One region of the Sphaerisporangium sp. NPDC088356 genome, then DNA from elsewhere that is predicted to be linked to it. Evidence: riboswitches for the same ligand, from Rfam matches in the RefSeq annotation. Region 1 holds a riboswitch; each other region holds the start of a gene.
What was found. A riboswitch is a leader RNA that binds a small molecule or an ion and turns the genes downstream of it on or off. The one in region 1 is predicted to bind thiamine pyrophosphate.

Region 1 (5,510 bases):
CCGCCCGCCGACCGCCGCGACGCCGAGCGCGATGGTGTGCAGTCCTGGCAGCTCCGACCAGATCAGGTCGTCGAGCACGGTCTGGTCGCCGGTCTCCAGCAGGACGGTCTTGCCGGTCCTGAGCAGCTTGCCGACGAGGCTCGTATGCAGGTCGGCGGTGGCGCCCCACAGCCTGTCGGGCAGCCCGTGCGTGCTGACCAGCCGCAGGCGGTCGTCCTCGATCAGCACGAAGCCGCCCGCGTCGGCCCCGGTCAGCTCGGTGAGGCTCCCGGCTATGCGGTCGAGCACGGGTGAGAGCTCAAGCTCGGCGTTGATGTCGCCGACCACGTCGGTGAGCCGCCGGACGAGCCTCGCCCTGCGGGCTCCCCGATCGCGGGCCGCCGAGTCGTTCTCCAAGGAGTGGTAGACGCTCACGTACCCGAGCAGCGCACCGGCCTCCGAGCGCAGCGCGCTCATGTCCACGCCCACGTCGACGAGCGAGCCGTCGCTGCGCAGGCGCTTGGTGCGCAGGGAGACCGGACCTCCGGTGCGGACCCGTTCGAGCACCGCGTTGTGCTCCACCACCAGTTCCTCGGGGACGAGCGGCGCCCTGCGCCCGATCATGTCGTCGCAGGTCCAGCCGAAAAGGCGCTCGGCGGCGGGGTTCCACACCAGGACGGAAAGGTCACGATCGAGGGCTACGACGGCATTGGGGGAACTCGCGAGGACAGCGCGGGCAAAGCCGTCATCGGCGTTCTCTACCCTGTTGTCACTCATGACCCCCATCGTGCCCGTTTTTGCAAGCGCGCCTTGGCACTTTCGATGTGCGAATCGTCGCATTCGTCGGGACCGTACCCTCTCGAGGCCTTCTACGGCGCGCGGCGCACGGCCGTCACGGTCGGTGGGAGCCTCCGCTCCGATACGCTGCCTGGTAGCGGGACCGGGAGGGGTGCGGCCATGTCGACAGGGGATCTCGAAGCCCTCGTGCGGGTGACCGCTCCCGGCTATGTGGGCGAGACCCCACCCGACATCGCGTTCGGGATGACCGACACCCCCGCCGGACGGCTGGCGCTCGCCGTCACCGCGCGCGGCGTGGTCGCCTGCAGCTACGAGAACGAGCACGTGGTCTTCGCGCGCATCACCCGGGAGATCGGCTCGTTCATCGGGCCCGACCCCCGGCGCCTCGATCCGATCCGGCGCGAGCTCGACGCGTACTTCTCCGGCAGGCTCCGGGCCTTCACCCTGCCCGTCGACCTCCGGCTGGCCACGCCGTTCGCCCGTACGGTGCTCCAGATGACGATGGCCGTGCCCTACGGAAGCGTCACGACATTTCCAGAAATCGCCGAGCGCATCGGGCGTCCCCAGGCGCTGCGCGCCATCGGCAACGCGCTGACCGCCAACCCCGTCTGCGTCATCGTCCCGTGTCACCGGGCGATCGAGTCGCCGGGGAATCCTGGAGGCTACGCCGGCGGCCTCGCCGCCAAGCAGTATCTTCTCCGCCTCGAAGACCCCGCCCGCTGAGCGCCCGCGCCAGCAGGGTCGCCAGGGCGGACACGATGAACGCGGCCAGCGCGGCGTTCATCCAGACCTGCCGCTCGAAGCCGATCGCGTCGCGAAGATCCGTCCAGACCGAGTCCCACCACGCCACCGTGGGCGTCGCCGTGACCAGCCAGTACGCCACGAACCCGAGCACCCAGGGCACGACCATCCCCCAGCGCGAGGGCGCCCCGGCCGAGGTGTCCCACCTGGCGGCCCCGCCCAGCACGAAGTAGTCGATCACCAGCACGGCGAACATCGGGACGAACACCGCGCCGATGACGCCGAGGAACGCCCCGTACGAATTCACGTCGGCGAAGAGCGCGATGACGGTGGTCAGCACGCCGACGCCGATCGAGAAGATGCGCCGGTCCACCCTCGGCAGGAGGTTCTGCAGGGACATCGCCGTGGAGTAGACGTTGGCGAACGACTGGTCGGCCTCCCTGAGCACGAGGATGCCGAAGAACAGGCCCCCGAGGGGCACCGCCACGAACGCGTCCCACACCCGGCCGGGGTCGTTCCCGACCAGGGCCAGCGCGAGTATGCCGATGACCAGGCACGCGACCTGGGCGATCGTGTAGCCGCTGACCACCCCCGCGAAGGCCGCCCGGCCGGACCGCGAGTGCCGCGCGTAGTCGGCCGCCACCGGCACCCAGGAGACCGACAGCGCGATCACGTAGTCGACCGCCGGGGCGAAGGCGCTCCAGTCGCCGCCCCCGAGAGTGGGGGCCTCGCGCAGCAGCGCCACGGCGAGCCACACCATCGCGACGACCACCCCCGCCGTCACGAAGCGGCGGAGCAGGCGGATGGCCCCCAGCGGCCGGATCGTCAGGGCGATCGTCAGCAGGCCCGCCGCCACCACCCAGACCCAGTACGGCACGGAGTCACCGAAGATCGCACGGGCCCCGGTGGCGATCACCCACAGCTCGAAGGCCCCCCAGCCGAGCATCTGGACGATGTTCAGGACCGTCGGGACGTACGACAGCCTGGCCCCGAACAGGCCGCGCAGCAGCACCATCGCCGGCGCGCCGGTGCGCGCGCCGGGCACCGCCGCCAGGCCGACCATCACGGTGCCAATCAGGCTGCCGACCACGGCCGCGAGGACGGCCGCGCCCAGGCTCAGCGGGACGTCGCCCAGCGGGTTGAGCAGGTACAGGGCCCCGGAGAAGCCGAGGAGGCTCACTCCGAGGTTGGCCCAGAAGGCACCCTGGTCGAGCAGGCCCAGCGTCTTCGGAGGGGCCTCGTCGAGGGTCAGGGGGACCTCGCCGACGGCGGATGTCATCGCACGCTCCCTACGCCGGCATTACCCGGACAGGTTCATGCGGTCGGCGGCGCGCCCAGCGTCACTGGGAACCGCCCTCTCAGCCCGGTTGCGCCCGAGCTCCCGCGGTATGGATTTTGACCGAATTATTACACCCCGTCGCTAGGCGACGAAGGGCTGCCCCCCGTTTTCGGCCACCATCGGGCGGCCGGCGGCGGCCCACGACTGCATGCCGCCCTCAATGTTGATCGCCTCGCGGCCCACGTGGTTGAGCCACGCGGCGGCCCTGGCGGACCTGCCGCCGACCCGGCAGACGACGTAGACCGGCACGCCCGCCGGGACCTCGTCGACCCTCTGCTGCAGCGCGCCCAGCGGGATGTGGACGGCCGTCGGGGCGTGCCCCGCCCGCCACTCATCGGGCTCGCGCACATCGAGCAGGAAGACGTCGTCGGGTACGGCCTTGGCCTCGATCTCTGGGACGTTCATGCCGTTCATTGTCCCCGCTCTACGAGTCTTTCCGCCCGCTAACGGAGGGTTGTCATCGCTAACCCAGCGTTGTTTTTCGGCGAGAGGCTACTTGAGCAGGCGGGACAGCCTGCGGTCGGCCAAGGGCTTCCCGCCGGTCTGGCACGTCGGGCAGTACTGCAGGGAGGAGTCGGCGAACGACACCTCCTTGATCGTGTCCCCGCACACCTCGCACTGCTGCCCGGCACGCCCGTGCACCCGCAGGCCCGACTTCTTCTCGGTCTTGAGATCCTTCGCGGCGATGCCGCGCGAGCGCTCGACGGCCGCGCGCAGCGTGCTGACGATCGACTCGTGCAGCCCCGCCACCGCGTCGTCGGTCAGCGACCCCGCGATCTTGAACGGGGACATCTTCGCGACGTGCAGCACCTCGTCGGAGTAGGCGTTGCCGATGCCGGCGATCACCTTCTGGTCGCGCAGGAGCCCCTTGATCCGGGTGCGGCTGCCGCCCAGGATGCCCTTCAGAACGTCGACGGTGAACTCGGGCGAGAGCGGATCGGGCCCGAGGCTCGCGATGCCGGGCACCTCGCCCGGGTCGCGGACGACGTAGACGGCGAGCCGTTTCTGGGTGCCCGCCTCGGTGAGCTCGAACCCGGGCTGCTCGCCGTCGTCGTCGGGCGCGAACCGCACGCGGACCGCCAGAGGGCCCTTGCCTGGACGGACGGGCTTCGCGCCCGAGAGGTCGTCCCGCCAGCGCAGCCAGCCGCCGCGGGCCAGGTGGGTGATGAAGTGGATCCCGTCGCAGTCGAGGTCGAGGAACTTTCCGTGCCGGGCGACGCCCGTCACCGCCAGCCCGGCCAGCGAGGTCACCGGCGGGTCCACCGTCTTCAGCGCCTGGAAGGCCACCACGTCGACAGCGGCGACCGGGCGGCCGACGGCCCGTTCGCGCAGGAACTCGGCGAGCGACTCCACCTCGGGAAGCTCGGGCATGCCATCACACTAACCGCTCGCACGGCCCGGCGACGCGTGCCTGAGGACGGCTCGGCGCGCGTCGCGCCTACCTGGTGAGGACGTCCTTCGGCACCGGCTTGTCCTCGGCCAGGGCCTTGAACAGCCGCAGAGCGCGCTGGGTGTCCCACTTCACGACGGAGGCGCCGTTGATCGTGGGCAGCGAGCCCACGGGCACGGCGGTGGCGACGGGATCGCCGCTCATCGCGAGCCCGAGCGACAGCAGGTCGAAGGCTCCCGTGCCCGGGTCGACCGCCACCGAGTCGGTGGCGCTCATCGCGAGCGGGATCGACCGGAACGGGTTGACCAGGACGCCGGGGCTGGCCGCCTTCTTCACCACGGCGCCGAAGAACTGGCGCTGGCGCTGGGTGCGGTCGAAGTCGGGCAGCGCGCCGGTGGCGCGGGTGCGGACGTACCCAAGGGCGGTGCCGCCGTCCATGTCCTGGCAGCCCTTCTTGAGGTTGATGCCGGCCTTGTGGTCCTTGATGTTCTGCTTGACGCAGATGTTGACGCCGCCGATCGCGTCCACGATGCCGACGAAGCCGCCGAAGCCGATCTCCATGTAGTGGTCGATCCGGATGTCGGTGACCTTCTCCACCGTCTTGGTCAGCAGCTTGGGCCCGCCGAAGGCGTAAGCGGCGTTCAGCTTGTCGCTGCCGTGCCCTTCGATGGGGACGTAGGAGTCGCGCGGCAGGCTGACGAGCGTCGGCTTGTCGCTGCCGCTCGGGATATGCAGGAGCATCATCGTGTCGGTGCGCTTGCCGACCGCCCTGCCGGTGGCGAGCTTCTTGCGCTGGGCCGCCGTCAGCCCGGCCCGGCTGTCGGAGCCGACCAGCAGCCAGTCCTCGCCCGGCGTGGCGGCGGGACGGCCGTCGTAGTCCGTGAGCGACTCGACGCTCGTGATGCGGGAGTTGATCCAGAAGAACCCGACCAGGCCGAGGACGAGCAGCAGCACCAGCAGGATCACGAGGATCCGCACCACCAGACGGCCCGTACGCCGTGGCCGCCCGGCCTTCGGCTCGCCGCGACCCCGCCCGCCGGACGGATGCGTCTCAGGGACCTCCGGGGCATCCGGGGCCGACAGGGGCCGGACCGGGGCCTGGCCGGACCTCGGCTTGCCGTACACGCGTGATCTCCCCTTGGAATCGCCCGCCGGCGTGGTCCGCGGCGCCTCCCCGCCCCCGGGGAAGGACTGCTGGCGGGTTCTCTCCTCGTCGGGACCGCCACCGTCGCCCGTGCCGCGCGATCCCTGCGGGAAGCGGTG
Region 2 (5,510 bases), on a different contig from region 1:
ACTCAGCCCGAGCCGCCTGCCCACTTCCGTGAGGGGGAGCCACTCTCCCACCAACTGGTCGGTTTCCCGGTCGATCTGCGCAACAGAAAGCGTCACGGAACCACAACTACCACGTCGCGCCTCTTCTCAAACACCCCGCAGGGGGTCACAAGCAGTCGCGCAAGGGTACCGAGGGGTCCATCGCGCGATCCACATCGAGCCTTTGCCCGCCCTCGACGATGCGGCGGCCCTGCACCAGGTCACGGGGACGGTCGACCGTAAGGATAGCGGCCAGCCGGTGGTCGTCGGTCAGCCAGCACGCCGCCCACTTGCGGTCGGTCGCCGGGTCGCCGCGCAGGACCAGCCGGGCGCCGTCGTGGTGGCCGGCGTACTGCAGCATGCGGCCGAACTGCTCGGACCAGAAATAGGGAACCGGGTCGTAGACGGCGGTCTCGCCGAGGAGCGTGGCCACCGCGGTCTCGGGGGCGTTCAGCGCGGTGTCCCAGTGCTCGACCCGCATGCGGCGGCCGAAGCGGCGCGACCACCAGTTCGCGCAGTCGCCGACCGCCACGATGCCCTCCATCGAGGTGCGCAGGTGCTCGTCGACCAAGACGCCGTTGTCGATCTCGACGCCGGAGCCCGCGAGCCACCCGACGGTGGGGCGCACGCCGACGCCGGTCACCACCACGTCGGCGGGGATCCATGAGCCGTCCATCATGGTCAGGCCGCCCGGGTCGACCGAGCCGACCATCGTGCCGAGCCTGAGGTCGATGCCGGCCTCGGCGTACCAGGGCACGGTGCGCCCGCCGACCTCGGTGCCGAGGGCTACGGCGAGCGGCGACTGGGCGGCCTCGACGACGGTCACCGCGCACCCGGCGCGGCGCGCCGCCGTGGCGACCTCGGCGCCGATCCAGCCCGCGCCGACGACCACCACGTGGGCCTTGGGGACCAGCAGTTCGCGCAGGGCGAGGGCGTCGTCGATGGTGCGGAGCACGTGCTGGGTGCCCTCGCCGCGCAGCCTGATGGGCGAGGCGCCGGTGGCGATGATCAGGCCGTCGTACTCGAGCTCGCCCTCTGTGGTCTCGAGCGCGCCCTGGCGCAGGCCCTTGGCCGACACGCTGGTGCGCAGGTCGACGTCGAGGGCGCCGAGGTCGGAGTCGACGACCGTGGAGTCCAGGTCGCCGAGCAGCACGGCCTTCGACAAGGGTGGACGATCGTAGGGGCGATGGTTCTCATCTCCGACCAGAGTGACGCGCCCTCGGTAACCGCGCGCCCGCAGCGCCTCGACACTCCGTACGCCGGCCAGTCCGGCTCCGACCACCACGACATGATTCACATCCTGACCCTAAGCGGCCAGCCGGGTAACTCGCCAACGGCGATTTGGTAACGAATTGGCTCACTATCGCACACAGCCAGTGATGAGAACACTCAAGCGGGTGCGCAAGCCGTATGGAGGCAGGAATAGGCTGGTGCCGTCAGCACGCGCGGGAGTCCGGCGAGACCGGGCTGAGAGGAGGGCTCACGGCCCTCGACCGCTAGAGACCTGATCCGGATCATGCCGGCGAAGGGAGCGGGACCTTGGTGGACATGCCGAATGTGCGAGATGTCGTGGTGCCGTCGGCCGAAAAGACGCCACACTCCGGCCCACCGTCCGAGGCGCCGCGCACCGGCGGGCCGTACGGGAAGGCGCCGCACGCGGACGTGATCGTCGTGGGCGGGGGCGTGGTCGGCCTGTCGGTCGCCTGGCGCGCCGCCCAGCGCGGGCACGCCGTGACCGTGGTCGACCCGGCGCCCGGGTCGGGCGCCTCACACGCGGCGGCCGGGATGCTCGCCCCGGTGAGCGAGGTCACCTACACCGAGGAGCCCCTGCTGCGGCTGGGCCTCGCGTCCCTCGCCCTGTGGCCCGGCTTCGCCGCCGAGCTGTCCGGCGAGGCGGGGATGGACGTCGACCACCGCACCGACGGCACCCTGGACGTCGCCTTCGGCGCGGACGACCTCGCGGCGCTCGGCGAGCTGGCCGGCTTCATGGAGAAGCTGTCGCTCCCGGTGGAACGCCTGACGGGACGCGAGTGCCGCCGCGCCGAGCCGATGCTCGCCCCTTCGGTCCGTGGCGGCGTCCTCGCGCCGGGAGACGCCTGGGTGGATCCGCGCCGGGTGACGGCCGCGCTGCTCGCCGCGCTGTCGCGGCGGGGCGTCGGCGTGGTGGCCGACCGCGTCACGGGCTTCGCCGTCGAGGGTGACGCGGTGCGCGGGGTACGGCTGGCGCGAGGCGGGGCGATCGCCGCGGACCGGGTCGTCCTGGCCGCCGGGGCGTGGTCGGGATCGTTGGACGGCCTGCCCCCGGAGGTCCTGCCGCCGGTGCGCCCGGTCAAGGGCCAGATCATGCGGCTGCGCGGCGCTCCGGGGTTCCTCGGCCGCTGCGTGCGCGGGGTGGTCCACGGGTCCAGCGCGTACATGGTGCCGCGCGGCGACGGGGAGATCGTGCTCGGCGCCACGCAGGAGGAGATGGGGTTCGACACCCGCGTGACCGCCGGGGCCCTGTGGGAGCTGCTGCGCGACGCGCGCGAGCTCGTACCGGGCATCACCGAGCTGGAGGTGACCGACCTGTCCGCCGGCCTGCGTCCGGGGACCCCCGACAACCTCCCGGTCATCGGGCGGACGGCCCTGGCGGGGCTCGTGCTGGCCACCGGCCACCACCGTGGCGGCGTCCTGCTCTCTCCCCTGACCGCCGATCTCGTCGCCGGGGAACTGGCCCTGGGCGACGACCTCGGCCCCGTCCTGCCTCCCTGCCACGATCCGGCGGGACGGCCCGGCCCGTCCTTCACGGCGATCTGCTCGCCCCTGCGGTTCGGCGGGGCACGGCACCAGGACACCACCGACCCCCACCGATGGACGAAGGAGGAACGGGGCTCCTACCCCGGCGGCCGGCCGGGGTCTGCCGCCCCGGAAGCGCGATGAGAGTGACGATCAACGGCGCCCCCCACGACCTGCCCCCCGGGACCACCGTGGCGCAGGCCATACAGACGCTGACCTCGGCCGTGGCCGGGGTCGCGGTCGCGCTGAACGACGAGGTCGTACGGCGGGGCGCGTGGCAGTCGACCCCGCTCGGCGAGAACGACCGCGTCGAGGTCCTGACGGCGGTGCAGGGTGGCTGACGAGCGCGAGGAGACCCCCATCAGAGTCGCCGGCGAGCGGGACGCGGACCCCATGGACGACACGCTGATCCTCGGCGGCGAGAAGTTCGGCTCGCGTCTGATCATGGGAACGGGCGGCGCCCCGTCCCTGGAGGTGCTGGACCAGGCGCTGGCCGCGTCCGGCACCGAGATCACCACGGTAGCCATGCGGCGGCTGGACCCGGCCTCCAGGGGGTCGGTGCTCGACGTCCTGCGCGACCGGGGCGTGCGGGTGCTGCCCAACACCGCGGGCTGCTTCACGGCAGGCGAGGCGGTGCTGACCGCGCGGCTGGCCCGCGAGGCGCTCGGCACCGACTGGGTGAAGCTGGAGGTCATCAACGACGAGCGCACCCTGCTGCCGGACCCGATCGAGACCTTCGACGCGGCCGAGCGGCTGGTGGCCGACGGGTTCGTGGTGCTGCCCTACATCGGGGACGACCCGGCGCTCGCGCGGCGGCTGGAGCAGGCGGGGTGCGCGGCCGTGATGCCCCTGGGCGCGCCCATCGGCTCGGGGCTCGGGATCCGCAACCCGCACAACATCGAGCTCATCGTGGAGGCGGCGGGCGTTCCCGTCATCCTGGACGCCGGCATCGGCACGGCGAGCGACGCGGCCCTGGCGATGGAGCTCGGATGCGACGCCGTCCTGCTCGCCAGCGCGGTGACGCGGGCCCGCAGGCCGGGACTGATGGCGGCGGCGATGCGGGACGCCGTCACCGCGGGCCGCAGGGCGCGCCTAGCGGGCAGGATCCCCCGCCGCCGGTACGCTGAGGCGTCCTCGCCGGCCATCGAACCGGCCGGCGCAGAGCCATCAACCCCTTCGTGACGGGAAAACATGTCGGCATCGGTTTGGGATGTGCTTGCCCTGCCCCTGGCAAACCGCCCGTAAACTCACTCCCGTGGACACGACGGTTGCGGACCCCCTTGTAGGGCGGCTGCTGGACGGGCGCTATCGCGTTGAGTCCCGGATCGCCCGGGGTGGCATGGCCGCCGTCTACCTGGCCCTGGACATCCGGCTCGACCGCACGGTGGCTCTGAAGGTGATGCACCGATCGCTGGCCGAGGACCCCGACTTCGTGCGGCGATTCATCGGCGAGGCCAAGTCGGTGGCCAGCCTGTCGCACCCCAACGTGGTGCACGTCTTCGACCAGGGCACCGACGGAGACCACGTCTACCTCTCGATGGAGTACGTCCCGGGGCGCACCCTGCGCGACGTGCTCCGCGAGAGGAAGCGCCTGCCGGCCCGCGAGGCCCTGGAGATCATGATCCCGGTGCTGGCCGCGCTCGGCGCGGCCCACCAGGCGGGCATGGTCCACCGGGACGTCAAGCCCGAGAACGTCCTGCTGACCGACGACGGCCGGGTCAAGGTCGTCGACTTCGGGCTGGCCCGGGCCATCGAGGCGGGCAACCAGACCCGCACCGGCGTCATGATCGGCACGATCGCCTACATGTCGCCCGAGCAGGTCACCGCAGGGGTCGCCGACGCGCGCAGCGACGTCTACGCCGCCGGGGTCATGCTGTTCGAGCTGCTGACCGGGCACCAGCCCTACCAGGGCGACAACCCCATGTCGGTGGCCTACAGGCACGTCCACGACCGGGTGCCCGCGCCGTCCTCGCTGGCGGGGGACATCCCGCCCGTGCTCGACACGCTGGTGCTCTCGGCGACCGACCGCGACCAGAACCGGCGGCCGGCCGACGCCACCGCGCTGCTCGTCGCGGCCGTGGACGCCCACCGCGTGCTGCCGCGCGACATGGGACCGCAGCGCCCGCCCACCGGGGCCGCCGCCCCGGGGCCGGCGGCCGCGCACCAGATGGGCGCCCCGCCCGCGAACCCGACCCTGATCCACTCGCAGACCGAGATGCTCACCGCCCCGGCGGTCAGGGCCGCGGTGGCCGAACGCCCGAAGCGCTCGGGTTTCCGGCCCAACTGGTTCATCGTCGCGCTGGCGATCTTGATGATCGGCGCGATCGGGGGCACGGGCTGGTGGTTCTCCGAGGGCCGCTACACCAAGATCCCCGACCTGGCCGGGCTGAACGTCACGATCGCCAAGTCCGAGGCCGAGAAGCAGGGCTTCGAGGTCAAGATCGGTACGCCCGAGCACGACAAGGAAGTGGCCGAGGACAAGGTCCTGCGCACCGACCCCGAGCCGGGCAAGGAAGTGCTCGCCCAGTCGAGGATCACGCTGATCCCCTCCGCCGGACCCGTCAAGATCGCGGTGCCGAACGTCGTCAACCTGTCCGAGGCCGATGCCCGGGCCAAGATCTCCGACGCCGGCCTCACCGCAGGCACCGTCAGCCGGGTGCCCAGCGACACCGTGCAGCGCGGCCTCGTGCTGCGTACGAACCCGCAGGTCGGCACCA
Region 3 (5,510 bases), on a different contig from region 1:
CCTTGGTGAGGTCGGCGCGCAGCCGGGACCTGAACCGGTTCTTGGCCAGGGCCCGCCCGGCCCAGACGTTGAAGAAGTAGGCGCGGCGGCCGTTGGGCAGCGCGTTCCACAGCCACACCCGGCCGAGCAGCTTGAGCACGGGGCCACTGCTTGGATCCCTGGTCGTCCCGGGTGGAGGCGCTGCCGTACGAGACGAGCGTGCCGCCGGGCGCGAGCAGGCGCCAGGAGCCGACGACGCCGCGGCCCCCGACGTGGTCGAAGACGGCGTCCACCCCGCCGGGGGCGAGCTCGCGGACGCGCGCGGCGATGTCCCCGGTGCGGTAGTCGACCGGAAGGACGCCGCGCTCCCGCAGGGCGTCGTGGTGGCGCGTGGACGCTGTGCCGATCACCTTCACGCCGGCGGCCCGCGCCAGCTGAATCAGGATCGAGCCCACGCCGCCGTTGGCGCCGTGCACCAGAATGGTCTGCCCGGCGCGGACGCGTGCCTTGCGGTGCAGCATCTGCCAGGCGGTGATGCCGTTGACCACCGCCGCGCCGACTCCTTCGGGGACCTCCGCGACACCGTTCGAGACGCACCTCGAAGACCACCGGCACTGGGCGGACGGCCACCCCGCCCCGCCCGCGGCCCTCCACCGGGCACTGACCTTCTGGACCCGGCTGCACGGCGTCCTGTCCCTGGAACTCGCCGGCCACTTCACCGGAATGGGATTCGACCCCACGCTGCTGTTCACCGCCGAACTGGACGACCTCCCGGCCCACTGACCACACCGAACCCCTGCCAGAACGGCCCGTGCACGGTTTCCACGCCCACACGATGCGCCGCTTCCGGGCCGATCCGGGCGCTTCCTGCCAGGGTGCCTCGTCCTTCTGGAGGGCGCCCGCGCTGTCTGTGTCAGATGGGCCAGGACTCCTGGTGCCAGGCGGCGTTCCAGAACATCCATTCGTAGCGGGAGGTGGTGACGAAGTGGTCCTGGGCTCGGCGGCGCTGGCGAGAGGTGGCCTCGTCCCCTGCCCGGTCGGTCAGGGCGACCACCCGGCGGACGACGCTCTGGAAGGCCTCGTCGCCGTAGGTGGCGATCCACCGCTGGTAGAGCGGATCGGGCGACGACTTGGCCAGCAGGGCCTCGCCGACACGGGCGTAGATCCAGTAGCAGGGCAGCACCGCGGCGAGGCCGTCGAGGAACGACCCGCCGTACACCGTGGCCAGCAGATAGCTCGTGTACGCGCGGGTGGTCGGGCCCACCGGCAGCTCCGCGGCCTGTGCCGGGGAGCCGCGCAGCTCGGCCATGAACTCCGCGTGCATCTCCTGCTCCGCCGCGATCGCCCCCACCGCGTCGCCCGCGAAGGCCCGTACGTCGTCCTCGGTCGGCGCCTTGGCCGCGCACAGGGCGAGCGCCCGCGCGTAGTCCCGCAGGTAGTGCGAGTCCTGCACCACGAAGTGCCGGAAGGCCTCACGCGGGAGCGTGCCGTCGACCAGCCCGGTGATGAACGGGTGGTCCAGGATCGCGCTGTAGATGGGGCCGATCGCCTCCCACAGCTCTTCGCTGTACGGGCGCGCGTGCTCGAACGTCGTCATCGAACAACTCCCTACGCCGGCATGACCCGGTCAGGTTCGAGCGGTCTGCGGCCGCGTCAGCCGCACTCTCAGCCCGGTGCGCCGGACTCCCGCGTTCTGTCCGACCCGAGATTAGCGCGTACGGCTCCCGGCTCCACCCGCTAGGGGACGATCACCAGCTTGGGGCGCTGGTCACGGATGCCCAGCAGCTCTCGGACGCGGGCGAGCGGCCAGGCGAGCTGGGTGGCGAGCGTGGCCATGGTGAGGTCGGTGTCCGCCGCCGCCAGGTCGAAGGCCTGCCGTAGGAGCACCGGGTGCTCTCCCGGGTAGCCGGTGATGGGCTCGCTGGCGAAACCCGGCTGGTCGCGGAGGGCGCCGAGACGCTGGTACGCCCGGCTGGCCGAGGAGTCGGAGAGCAGGCCGACCTCGCGGCAGCGGTAGAGCAGGGAGCTGATCGAGACCCCCCACACGTGCTTGAGCTCGGCCAGCCGGCGCAGGTCGAGGCGCCGGGGAAGCTCGAGCAGGATGCTGTCGCGCGGGGTCAGGAACTCGGCCGCGAAGGTGTCGGCCTCGCGCTCCTGCTGGACGTCGCCGGCGGCGGTGTCGCCGTGCAGGACGAGATGGCCCAGCTCGTGGGCGGCGGTGAAGCGGTAGCGATGGATGTCGTCGAAGCGGTTGGCGGTCAGCACGACGATCGGCCGGGGCAGCTGCGAGGTCGAGAAGGCGTCGACCGTGGTGGCGTCCTCGTCGGGCGGGGGAAGCACCACGACGATGCCATGGGCCTCCATGTGGCGGACGAGATGCGAGATCGGCCCGGTGCCGAGCCCCCAGTGCCGTCGCAGCTCGCGGGCGGCGGCGGCCGGGTCGCGTGGCAGCTCGACCCCGGAGTGCACCTCGCCGCCCGAGAACCCCGGAAGGTCCACGTGCGGCAGCCGTACGCGCTTCTCCAGCGCGTGGGTCAGCTCCCAGACCTGCTCGACGAACGCGACGGCCTTGGCCCGCTGGTGGACGCGGGTGGAGCGGAGGCTGCGGAAGTGCGCCATGGACCCGTCGAGCTTGGCGTGCGGCCGGCCCGACAGGAAGAACGCCAGGGGAACGCCGAGGGCGTCCGCGAGGCGGGGGATGAGGTCGGGCCGGGGATGGGTCATGCCGGTCTCGTACTGCCCCACCGCCGCCGGGGTGACGCCCACCCGTTCGGAGAGGTCCTTCTTGGTCATGCCCGCCAGCCGCCGGGCCTGGGTCAGCCGCGCCTGGTCGAAGGCGTCGGCCACCGCCTGCGGGCTCGGCCCGCCGCGCCCGGCGCCGCCGGAGGGGTCGAAGAGACGAATCTGGCCGCCGTCGCTCCTGCGGCTCTTACGGTCGCTCATCGGCGTCGGCGATCGGCTGGTCGTCGGTGGTCTCGCTGTTCACGGGGAAGATCATCGCATTCTGGCGCTCGACCACGGGGCGGCGCACCAGGGTGAGGTCGGGCTCTGCGCCGCGGTCGAAGCGCGCGGCCACGTCGGGCTCGGTCGCCGGGAGGCCCTGCGACACCCACGGCAGGGCGGTGAGCAGGGGGATCTGCTCGCAGTGGAGCCACTGGATCCGGCCCATGTCGTCGATCAGCTCGGCCTCTCCCCAGTAGAGCTTCAACAGGCTGGCCTGCGCGTTCGCGGCGTAGGCGACGGGGATGAGCCGCGTGTCGCCCGGGAGCCGCGCGAGGAGGGGCCGCGCGGCGGACAGCTCGGCGAGCTGGGCCTCCTCGTCGTCGCCGGCGAGGGCGAGATCGAGCACTTCCTGGTGGTAGGTGGTCTTGGGGCCGAAGCGGGTGAAGAGCTCGCGTACGAGCGCGGAGACGCGCCCGTCGCTGACCCGCGCCTCGCTGATCGGAGTCGTGTCGTCCTCGGCGTAGCGGAAGGGCAGGAGCAGGTTGCCGTTGAGCACGACGAGGTGGTGGGGCGAGCCGTACGGCCGGACGACCTGGAACCCCGGGTCGTTCTTGAAGCCGTCGACGAGCGCCTCGTAGCGTCGCGCCATGAGGGTGGACCCGTAGGCGTACCGTTTGTCGCTTCTGGAGGACTTCTGGGCATCCTGGGCGTTCCCGGCGGCCTCCAGGAGGGACGCGGCGAGCTGCCCCCGCACGGACGCGGCGCGCTCCCCGAACCGCTCGGCCGCCCAGCTCGAAATCTGTGGCTCCTCGTGCATTGGTGACCTCCCGTACGCGGCGCCCTGACCTCAGGTGATCGATGCTGCCACTTCAGTTCTCCGCACGATACTCCCGCGAGCACTCCAGTTGATGTTGGGACTCGCCGGAAACCGCCGAAAACGTCAGGCGGGCGCGTGGCGGAGTGCGGCGGCGGGCTCGGGGAGGGGGAGGCCGCGCCGCGCCCACAGCTCGCGCATCCGGTCGGGGTAGTCGGTGACGATGCCGCCGACGCCGAGGTCGATCATCCGCGACGCCTCCTCGGGGTCGTTGACCGTCCACACCGCGACAGGAAGCCGGGCCTTCGCCGCCTGGGCCATCAGCTCCTCGTCGACCAGCACCAGGTCGGGGGACAGGGTGGTGGCCCCGATCGAGGCGGCCGCCGCGGCGATGTCCCCGCCGAAGTCCCCCTTGTGGTCGAGGCCGAGCCACTCGGGCTGGAGCGTCGCCTTCTCGACCAGGGCGTAGCGCGTGGCCACGAGATCTCTGGCGATGCGCAGGATGCGCCAGTCGAAGCTGAGGATCGCCGCGCCGTCCAACCGGTTGTGCCGGTCGAGCTCGGCCACGACCAGCTCGGTCAGCCGCCGCGGATCAACAGACAGGTCGGGCCGGGTCGGGTCGGACTTCAGCTCGACGTTCAGCCGCACGCCGTCGGCGCCGTACGCGCCCACCAGGCCGAGCACCGCGCCGAGCGTGGGCACGCGCGTGCCGGGGATCGAGACCTGGGTGCGGACGAATCGGTCGGTCTTGCTCTTCGGGTGGCGCACGCCGACGTCGAGGGTGCGCAGCTGGGCGAGGGACAGGGAACGGATGGGCTTGCCGACGTAGGGGAACGCGGGGTCCCCGGGCGTCGCGGGGACGGTGTCCGCGCTGGTGACGGCCGACACGGTCAGGTCGTGGGTGAGCACGAGCTGCCCGTCGGCGGTCAGCGCGACGTCGAACTCGATCGCGTGGACGCCGAGCTCCAGCGTGTAGGCCATGCCCGGGAGGGTGTTCTCCGGGCGTAGACCCCGCGCCCCCCGGTGGCCGTGTATCTCCACCTGCACAATGGCGCACCCTATCGTTCGCGTGCCTCGGCCATGTTCAGGCGGGGCCGCGCGGGTCCCTCCGTGCCGATGCCCATCTCAGCCGGTGTCCGGATCGTTCGGTTAACGGAGGCGATGAGCAAGGGCCTGCCGGTCGTCAGCTTCGACTGCCCACGCGCTCCTCGCGGACCTCTCGGCCGGGCCCGCGCGACACCGGTGAGAGACGCCTCAGATCAGGGGACGCAGGGAAAGGGTCTGGGTGCGGCCGGGGCCGACGCCGATGGCGGAGATGGGCGCCCCGCTCAGCTCCTCCAGTGCCCTCACGTAGTCCTGGGCGTTCTTCGGCAGGTCGTCGAAGGACTTCGCCTCGGTGATGTCCTCCTGCCAGCCGGGCAGTTCCTCGTAGACCGGCTTGGCGTGGTGGAAGTCGGTCTGGGTCATCGGGATCTCGTCGTGGCGCACCCCGTCGACCTCGTACGCCACGCAGACCGGGATCCGCTCCAGGCCGGACAGCACGTCGAGCTTGGTGAGGAAGAAGTCGGTCACGCCGTTGATCCGGGTGGCGTACCTGGCGATGATCGCGTCGAACCACCCGCAGCGGCGGTTGCGGCCCGTCGTCACGCCGTACTCGCCGCCGGTCGTGCGCAGCCAGTCGCCCATGTCGTCGGTGAGCTCGGTCGGGAACGGGCCCGAGCCGACGCGCGTGGTGTACGCCTTCAGGATGCCGATCACCCGGGTGAGCCGGGTC

Region 2: another riboswitch for thiamine pyrophosphate. It lies ahead of thiO (glycine oxidase ThiO); the one in region 1 lies ahead of AB0O34_RS15760 (cytosine permease).
Region 3: another riboswitch for thiamine pyrophosphate. It lies ahead of tenA (thiaminase II); the one in region 1 lies ahead of AB0O34_RS15760 (cytosine permease).

The regions. Positions count from the first base shown of each region.
Region 1 is NZ_JBFBIK010000035.1:32,977-38,486, reverse strand. It holds gene AB0O34_RS15770 (PAS domain S-box protein) at 1-765, opposite strand, end outside; gene AB0O34_RS15765 (methylated-DNA--[protein]-cysteine S-methyltransferase) at 937-1,500, shown strand; gene AB0O34_RS15760 (cytosine permease) at 1,391-2,797, opposite strand; TPP riboswitch at 2,787-2,913, opposite strand; gene AB0O34_RS15755 (rhodanese-like domain-containing protein) at 2,939-3,271, opposite strand; gene AB0O34_RS15750 (DNA-formamidopyrimidine glycosylase family protein) at 3,350-4,228, opposite strand; gene AB0O34_RS15745 (LCP family protein) at 4,296-5,510, opposite strand, start outside.
Region 2 is NZ_JBFBIK010000112.1:9,922-15,431, forward strand. It holds gene AB0O34_RS29615 (Rv2175c family DNA-binding protein) at 1-96, opposite strand, end outside; gene AB0O34_RS29620 (FAD-dependent oxidoreductase) at 146-1,315, opposite strand; TPP riboswitch at 1,454-1,566, shown strand; gene thiO (glycine oxidase ThiO) at 1,567-2,937, shown strand; gene thiS (sulfur carrier protein ThiS) at 2,934-3,134, shown strand; gene AB0O34_RS29635 (thiazole synthase) at 3,187-3,975, shown strand; gene pknB (Stk1 family PASTA domain-containing Ser/Thr kinase) at 4,049-5,510, shown strand, end outside.
Region 3 is NZ_JBFBIK010000003.1:91,365-96,874, reverse strand. It holds gene AB0O34_RS02520 (zinc-binding dehydrogenase) at 1-139, opposite strand, end outside; partial or broken gene AB0O34_RS02515 (zinc-binding dehydrogenase) at 231-500, opposite strand; gene AB0O34_RS02510 (TetR-like C-terminal domain-containing protein) at 520-762, shown strand; gene tenA (thiaminase II) at 893-1,576, opposite strand; TPP riboswitch at 1,568-1,679, opposite strand; gene AB0O34_RS02500 (XRE family transcriptional regulator) at 1,717-2,922, opposite strand; gene AB0O34_RS02495 (hypothetical protein) at 2,909-3,739, opposite strand; gene AB0O34_RS02490 (glycerophosphodiester phosphodiesterase family protein) at 3,863-4,783, opposite strand; gene AB0O34_RS02485 (adenylosuccinate synthase) at 4,991-5,510, opposite strand, start outside.